DNA from 2 places in the Herbiconiux aconitum genome. Region 2 is predicted to be linked to the other one. Evidence: riboswitches for the same ligand, from Rfam matches in the RefSeq annotation. Region 2 holds a riboswitch; the other holds the start of a gene.
The links. A riboswitch is a leader RNA that binds a small molecule or an ion and turns the genes downstream of it on or off. The one in region 2 is predicted to bind glycine.
Positions count from the first base shown of each region.

Region 1 (3,399 bases), on a different contig from region 2:
AGCGCAACGAGATAGGCGACGACCACCCCGACGATGACGCCGATCGACCGCTCGACCGCACGGCTGAACGACTGGTTGACACTCGGCTGCACCACCAGGATGGCGGCGATCGCGCCGAAGATCGGCGGTTCGTCGCTCGCGATGAAGGAGCAGGCGACCCAGGCGATGACGGCGGCGGCCGCGGTCTTCAACACCTGCAGCAGCGGCGTGCGCGCACTGGCCTGGAAGGTGCGCACCGGCACCATCGTGGCCCGCGCCATCGACCGCCAGCGCCCGGTCCCGGTCTGCTGCCGAGGAGGGGGCGAGCTGGCGCCGTCGGTCGTTCCGCCCGAGCTCACGCTTCCACAGTAGTGCGCGCCGCAGCGGGCATCCGGATGCCTGTCAGCACTCCACGACGTTGACCGCCAGACCCCCCAACGCGGTCTCCTTGTACTTGTCGCTCATGTCGCGGCCGGTCTCGCGCATGGTGGCGATCACCTGGTCGAGACTCACGTGATGGCTGCCGTCGCCCCACAGCGCCATCTTCGCCGCATTGATGGCCTTCGACGCCGCAATGGCGTTGCGCTCGATGCACGGGATCTGCACCAGCCCGCCGATCGGATCGCAGGTGAGCCCGAGGTTGTGCTCCATCGCGATCTCGGCCGCGTTCTCGACCTGCTCGGGCGTGCCGCCCATCACCTCGGCGAGCCCCGCGGCCGCCATCGACGACGCCGACCCCACCTCGCCCTGACAGCCCACTTCGGCGCCCGAGATCGAGGCCTGCTCCTTGTAGAGCACCCCGACGGCAGCCGCAGCCAGGAGGAAACGCACGCACACGTCGTCGTCGGAGGTCACGGGCACCGGCACGGTCGCCCCCGGCGGTAGGTGGTGCGGCAGATAGGTGCGCGCGTAGTGCAGCACGGCCGGCACGATTCCGGCGGCGCCGTTCGTGGGAGCGGTCACCACACGACCCCCGGATGCGTTCTCCTCGTTCACCGCGAGCGCCACCAGGTTCACCCACTCCTGCCAGAACTCGGGTGCTCCGTGAGGGTCTTCCACCCGCAGGCGCTCCCGCCACTCCGGCGCCCGGCGCCGCACCGCGAGCCCGCCCGGGAGCACGCCGGTGCGCCCGAGGCTCGTCTCGACGCACTCGTCCATCACGTCGCGGATGGCCAGCAACCGGGCCCGCACCCCGGCTGCCGCATCGTCGGCTGCCGTGTCGCCCGCCGCGGCATCGCCACCTCCGGCCAGTGCCACCTCGTTGGCCAGCATGACGCCGGCGAAGCTGAGTCCGCTCGCGCGGCAGTGCCCGAGCAGCTCGCCCGCCGTTCGGAACGGAAAGGGTACTGCGGTGGGGGCAACACCAAGGGCGCCCCCAGCGCCGCCAGCGCCCCCATCCTGCTCCCGCTCCACGAACCCCCCGCCCACCGAGTAGTACGTCTCCTCGACCAGCACCGCACCGTCACCGCCGAAGGCCGTCAGCCGCACCGCGTTGGTGTGCTGAGGCAGCACGGTGAGCGGTCGCATCACGACGTCGGCTTCGCACAACGGGATCGGCCGGCGCCCACCGAGCAGAGTCGTCGACGTCGTTGCGATCCGCGCTCGTCCTTCGTCCATCTGCGCGGGTGTCACGGTCTCGGGCCGCAGTCCCTCGAGACCGAGCAACACGGCCGACGGCGTTCCGTGCCCCACACCCGTTGCCGCCAGCGAACCGAACAGGTCGACCCGCACCCCCTCGACGCGGTCGAGCACGCCTCCCTCGACGAGGGAGCTCGTGAACGAGGCCGCGGCGCGCATGGGGCCGACCGTGTGCGAACTGGACGGGCCGATGCCCACCGAGAAGAGGTCGAAGATGCTGAGTGTCATGGGACTCCATTCGCCCGCGGCGCGCTGTTGCGCCGACGGTGTCCCTCTCCGCTCTGTACCTGACCTGAGAGATTTCGCGGTAATCGCCGCTTGCCCCATCGGTGGAACCACACGCAACGGGTGCGCCGCGGTGATTCGCTCTCCAGAGTCGCCCAACTGCAGCGGTGCATGGGCCTGAGAGTTTCCCGGAGAGGAATTGCTCCTACGGCGCCGACCGATGGCTCTCGGACGGACTCTCCCGCTGCTGTTCGAAGGCTTGTTCAATTGCATACTGCCAGTTGACTGAACCAGAACCTATCAGACGGGCCTCAGGAGATCGAGGTCGTCTTTCCTGCGGTCTCGACCCGCGCATCCGGAACGCGCACCCGGTGCTCGCCGAACACCCACACCCGGTAGAGCACGAAGCGGAAGATCGCGCCGAGCACGAGCCCGATGACATTGCCCGAGATGTTGTCGGCCAGGAGCGAGGTGTAGTGCAACACGTAGTGCGAGAACCAGAGGCAGGCCAGACCGATGCCCATGCCCATGATGCTCACGGCGAAGAACTCGATGCTCTCGCGCAGCATGTCGGCGCGGCGGCGTTCTTTGAACGTCCAGTACCGGTTGCCCAGCCAGTTCACGAGGATGGCCAGGCCGGTCGAGATCAGCTTCGCGATCACCGGCCCCTCGTGCATGTGCGCCGGGTCCATGACCGTCGTGCGCAGGAGGTTGAAGACCCCGACATCCACGATGAAGCCGAGCCCGCCGACCAGGCCGAATCGGATGAATTCGACAGCGAGCAGACGAAAGCGCGACCTCGTTGCGGGGGCACTGGTCATGAAGGAATACCGTTTCTGACGTACGAAACCAGAGATAAGAACTTTTCGTATCTTCCAAGAGAATGCTGAGCGTAACTGGGGAAAATGAACAGGAAGCATCGATACGCTTTCGAGCGCCGTCAGACTTGGCAGCACCTGACCGATTGAGGAAACTATGGCGAAAACTGTCGTGGTGATACCGACTTATGACGAGATCGGCTCGATCGCCGGCGTCACGCAGCGGGTTCTCGCCGCAGAGGCCGGCACCGAGGTGCTGATCGTCGATGACAACTCGCCCGACGGCACCGGTCAGCTGGCCGACGACTTGGCCGCCGACGACGCCCGCATCCACGTGATGCACCGCACCGAGAAGAACGGTCTGGGCGCCGCGTACGCCGCCGGCTTCCGCTGGGCGCTGCAGCGCGACTACGACTTCGTGGTGGAGATGGATGCCGACGGGTCGCATCAGCCCGAAGAGCTGCCGCGCCTCACCGCACTGCTCCGCAACGGCGCCGACATGGCTATCGGAACCCGCTGGATCCCGGGCGGTGTCATCAAGAACTGGCCCGCCTACCGCAAGCTCATCTCCCGCTCGGGCACCGCCTACGCCCGCATCCTGCTGCAGTCGAAGCTGCACGACCTCACCAGCGGCTACCGCGGTTTTCGCGCCGACTCGTTGCGGGCGATCGACTTCAGCACGGTCAACTCGCAGGGCTACTGCTTCCAGATCGAGCTGGCGTGGATGTTCGAGCGCTCG
Region 1 covers NZ_JANLCM010000001.1:212,862-216,260, forward strand. Annotated here, with positions in the region: gene N1027_RS00935 (FUSC family protein) at 1-338, opposite strand, end outside; gene N1027_RS00940 (L-serine ammonia-lyase) at 382-1,845, opposite strand; glycine riboswitch at 1,998-2,096, opposite strand; gene N1027_RS00945 (GtrA family protein) at 2,154-2,663, opposite strand; gene N1027_RS00950 (polyprenol monophosphomannose synthase) at 2,836-3,399, shown strand, end outside.
Region 1: another riboswitch for glycine. It lies ahead of N1027_RS00940 (L-serine ammonia-lyase); the one in region 2 lies ahead of gcvT (glycine cleavage system aminomethyltransferase GcvT).

Region 2 (3,399 bases):
CGCGCGCCACCGTTCCTCGTAAGGCCGGTGCCGCGCATCCGACGGCCGCCTATTCCGAACTCCTCACCACCGTGCGTGACGTGGGCTTGCTCCGCAAGCGCCGCACCTTCTACATCGGCATGTTCTCCGTGCTGGTGCTCGCCCTGGGCGGGGCCGCTGCCGGCTTCGTGCTGCTCGGCGAGTCGTGGTGGCAGCTGGCGATCGCCGGCGGACTCGGCATCATCTTCACGCAATTCGCTTTTCTCGCCCATGAGGCCTCGCACCGTCAGGTGTTCGAGTCCGGCCCCGCCAACGACCGCGCCGGCCGCACCCTCGCCACCGCATTCGTCGGTATGAGCTACACCTGGTGGATGTCGAAGCACACCCGCCACCACGGCAACCCGAACGTGATCGGCAAAGACCCCGACATCGAGATCGACACGGTCTCCTTCATCGAAGAGGATGCCGCGTCGCGCCGAGGCCTGATGGCGTGGCTCACCCGCCGCCAGGGCTACGCGCTGTATCCGCTGCTGCTGCTCGAGGGCCTGAATCTCCACTACCTGTCGTTCAAGACGCTGTTCAGCCGCAAGCCGGTCGAGGGCCGCCGTTTCGAACTCTGGTTCATCGGCATCCGTCTCGTCGCCTATGTCGCCGTCATCTTCTACTTCCTGCCGCTCGGCATGGCGTTCGCCTTCATCGGCGTGCAGCTGGCCGTCTTCGGCCTCTACATGGGTGCGTCCTTCGCCCCCAACCACGTGGGAATGACGATCTTCCCCGCCGGCAGCCGCATCGACTTCCTCAGCAAGCAGGTGCTCTCCTCCCGCAACATCGCGGGCGGCTGGGGCATGACCGTGTTCATGGGCGGGCTCAACCTGCAGGTCGAGCACCACCTGTTCCCGAACATGGCCCGCCCGAACCTGATGAAGGCACGGCCGATCGTGCAGGAGTACTGCGCGACCCACAAGATCCCCTACACGCAGACCTCGCTGCTCGAGGCGCACGTCGCGGTGATCGCCTACATGAACCGGGTGGGCATGCACGCACCCGATCCCTTCGACTGCCCGCTGGTGAACCAGTACCGGGTTCGTCGAAGCTGACGGATATCGTTGTCGGGTGAGAACTCCGCCCACCCGCACCCGTTTCAACGCCCTCGCCGGCGGCCTCGCAGCCGCCGGCGTCGTCGCGCTCCTCGTCGTCGGATCGGCGGGTGCGGCGTCGGCTCATGACGCGCTCCAATCGTCGTCACCGGCGGCCGGAGACTCGCTGACGACCGATCCCGGTGTCGTGACCCTGGATTTCTCTGACGAGCTCCTCACCCTCGGCGAAAGCACCGACGGCTTCGCGATCGAGGTGGTGGACAGCGAGGGGCTGCACCACGAATCCGGATGCCTGTCGGTGCAGGACTCCACAGTCGACACGCCGATCGCGCTCGGGCTCGCGGGCGCCTACGTCGTGCTCTGGCAGGTCGTCTCCTCCGACGGGCACCCGACGTCGGGGCAGTACGAGTTCGACTACGAACCCAGCACGCTCGACGGCGCCCACGACGGCTTGACCGAATCGCCCGCCTGTGGCGACGCATGGGCAGGAGACCCCGACGGCACCCCGACCTCCACTCCCGACGCGGCCGGTCCGGCCCCGGTCGCGACCGCGTCGACACCCGTGCCGACCGCCGACGCCACCGAGGCGACGGTCACGGCGACGGATGCGCCGAGCCCGGCATCCGCTCCCGTCGTGCCGTGGCCCGTCGCCGTGCTCCTCGGTCTCGTGGCTCTCGGGGCCATCGCGGGGATCGTCGTGCTCGCGGTGCGGCGCAGCCGTGGTGGCGGCTACGGCGATCAGTGAGGGGCGCTATGCTCGTTCGCGTAGCACCTTCCAACTGAATACCGCTGGCCACTAGCTCGACGCGGGAGAGCCGCTCCACAATCCGGAACGGCACCGAAGGAGCAATCCTCCCCGATAATCTCTCAGGTCCTCGTACCGCATCGAACTGGCCGCTCTGGAAAGCAGTCCGCAGCATCGACAGCGGCTCGCCCATGGTGAAAGCGTCGCTTGCGGCGTGAAACTCTCAGGCACGATGACAGAGGGGGAGTTCTCAGAGCAGATCTGCACGATTCGACACCGCGCAGTGTGCTCCCGCCACTCGCCGGCCCCGCCTGCGACGAAACCGGAGAACTCATGACCGAATCGACGGATTCCCCTCCCCGCTACTCCCCGCTGCACGCGGTGCACGTCGCCGCCGGCGCCACCTTCACCGACTTCGCCGGCTGGCAGATGCCGGTGCGCTATTCGAGCGACCTCGCCGAACACCACGCGGTGCGGAGCGCGGCCGGCCTCTTCGACCTCTCGCACATGGCCGAGTTCGAGGTGTCCGGCGCTGAGGCCGGGGCGTTCCTCGACCACGCGCTCGCCGGTCGGCTCTCGGCCATCGAGCTCGGTCAGGCGAAGTACTCCCTGCTGTTGGCCCCCGAGGGCGGGATCATCGACGACCTCGTGGTCTATCGCACCGGAGACTCCGACTTCCTCGTCGTGGCCAACGCCTCGAACCACGACCCGGTTGCGGCGGCGCTGGCCGACCGGATCGACGGGTTCGACGCCATGCTGCGCGACACGAGCGACGAGACGGCGCTGATCGCCGTGCAGGGTCCGGGCTCGCGGGCCATCCTCGAGGCGACCGCGGGCTTCGAGGCACCTGGGCTCGACGAGCTGCGCTACTACCGGGCGATCGAGGGCACCTTCCGTGGCGAGCGGGTTCTCGTGGCGCGTACGGGCTACACGGGGGAGGACGGATTCGAGCTGTATGTGCATCCGGATCTCGCCGAAGCCGTGTGGACGGCCGTCGCCGAGGCCGGAGCCGACAAGGGGATCGTGCCCGCAGGGCTCGCCAGCCGCGACACGCTGCGCCTCGAAGCCGGCATGCCGCTCTACGGCCATGAGCTCTCGCTCGAGACCTTCCCGGTGCAGGCCGGACTCGGGCGCGTGCCCGCGATGGCGAAGGCCGCCTTCGTCGGTCGAGAAGCCCTCGAGCAGGGGCCGGCGACGGATGCGCCGGTGCTGGTCGGTCTGGTGGCCGACGGTCGCCGCGCCGCCCGCGCCGACTACGCGATCTACGCCGAGGCCGCCGACGACGCGGCCACGGAGCCGATCGGCGTCGTGACGAGCGGGGCGCTCTCGCCGACGCTCGGGCATCCGATCGCCATGGCCTACGTCGCTCCGCGGTTCGCCGAGCCGGACACGGAGCTCAGCGTCGACATCCGTGGCACCCGCCTCACGTTCCGCACCACGACCCTCCCGTTCTACCGCCGGAAGAAGGACTGACATGACTGACCAGAGCGAACTCCGCTACACCTCCGAGCACGAGTGGGTGCTCGTCGAGGGCAGCGTCGCCACCATCGGCATCACCGCCTACGCGGCAGCGCAGCT
Region 2 covers NZ_JANLCM010000002.1:303,228-306,626, forward strand. Annotated here, with positions in the region: gene N1027_RS12990 (fatty acid desaturase family protein) at 1-1,076, shown strand, start outside; gene N1027_RS12995 (copper resistance CopC family protein) at 1,093-1,821, shown strand; glycine riboswitch at 1,874-1,969, shown strand; glycine riboswitch at 1,971-2,067, shown strand; gene gcvT (glycine cleavage system aminomethyltransferase GcvT) at 2,155-3,294, shown strand; gene gcvH (glycine cleavage system protein GcvH) at 3,296-3,399, shown strand, end outside.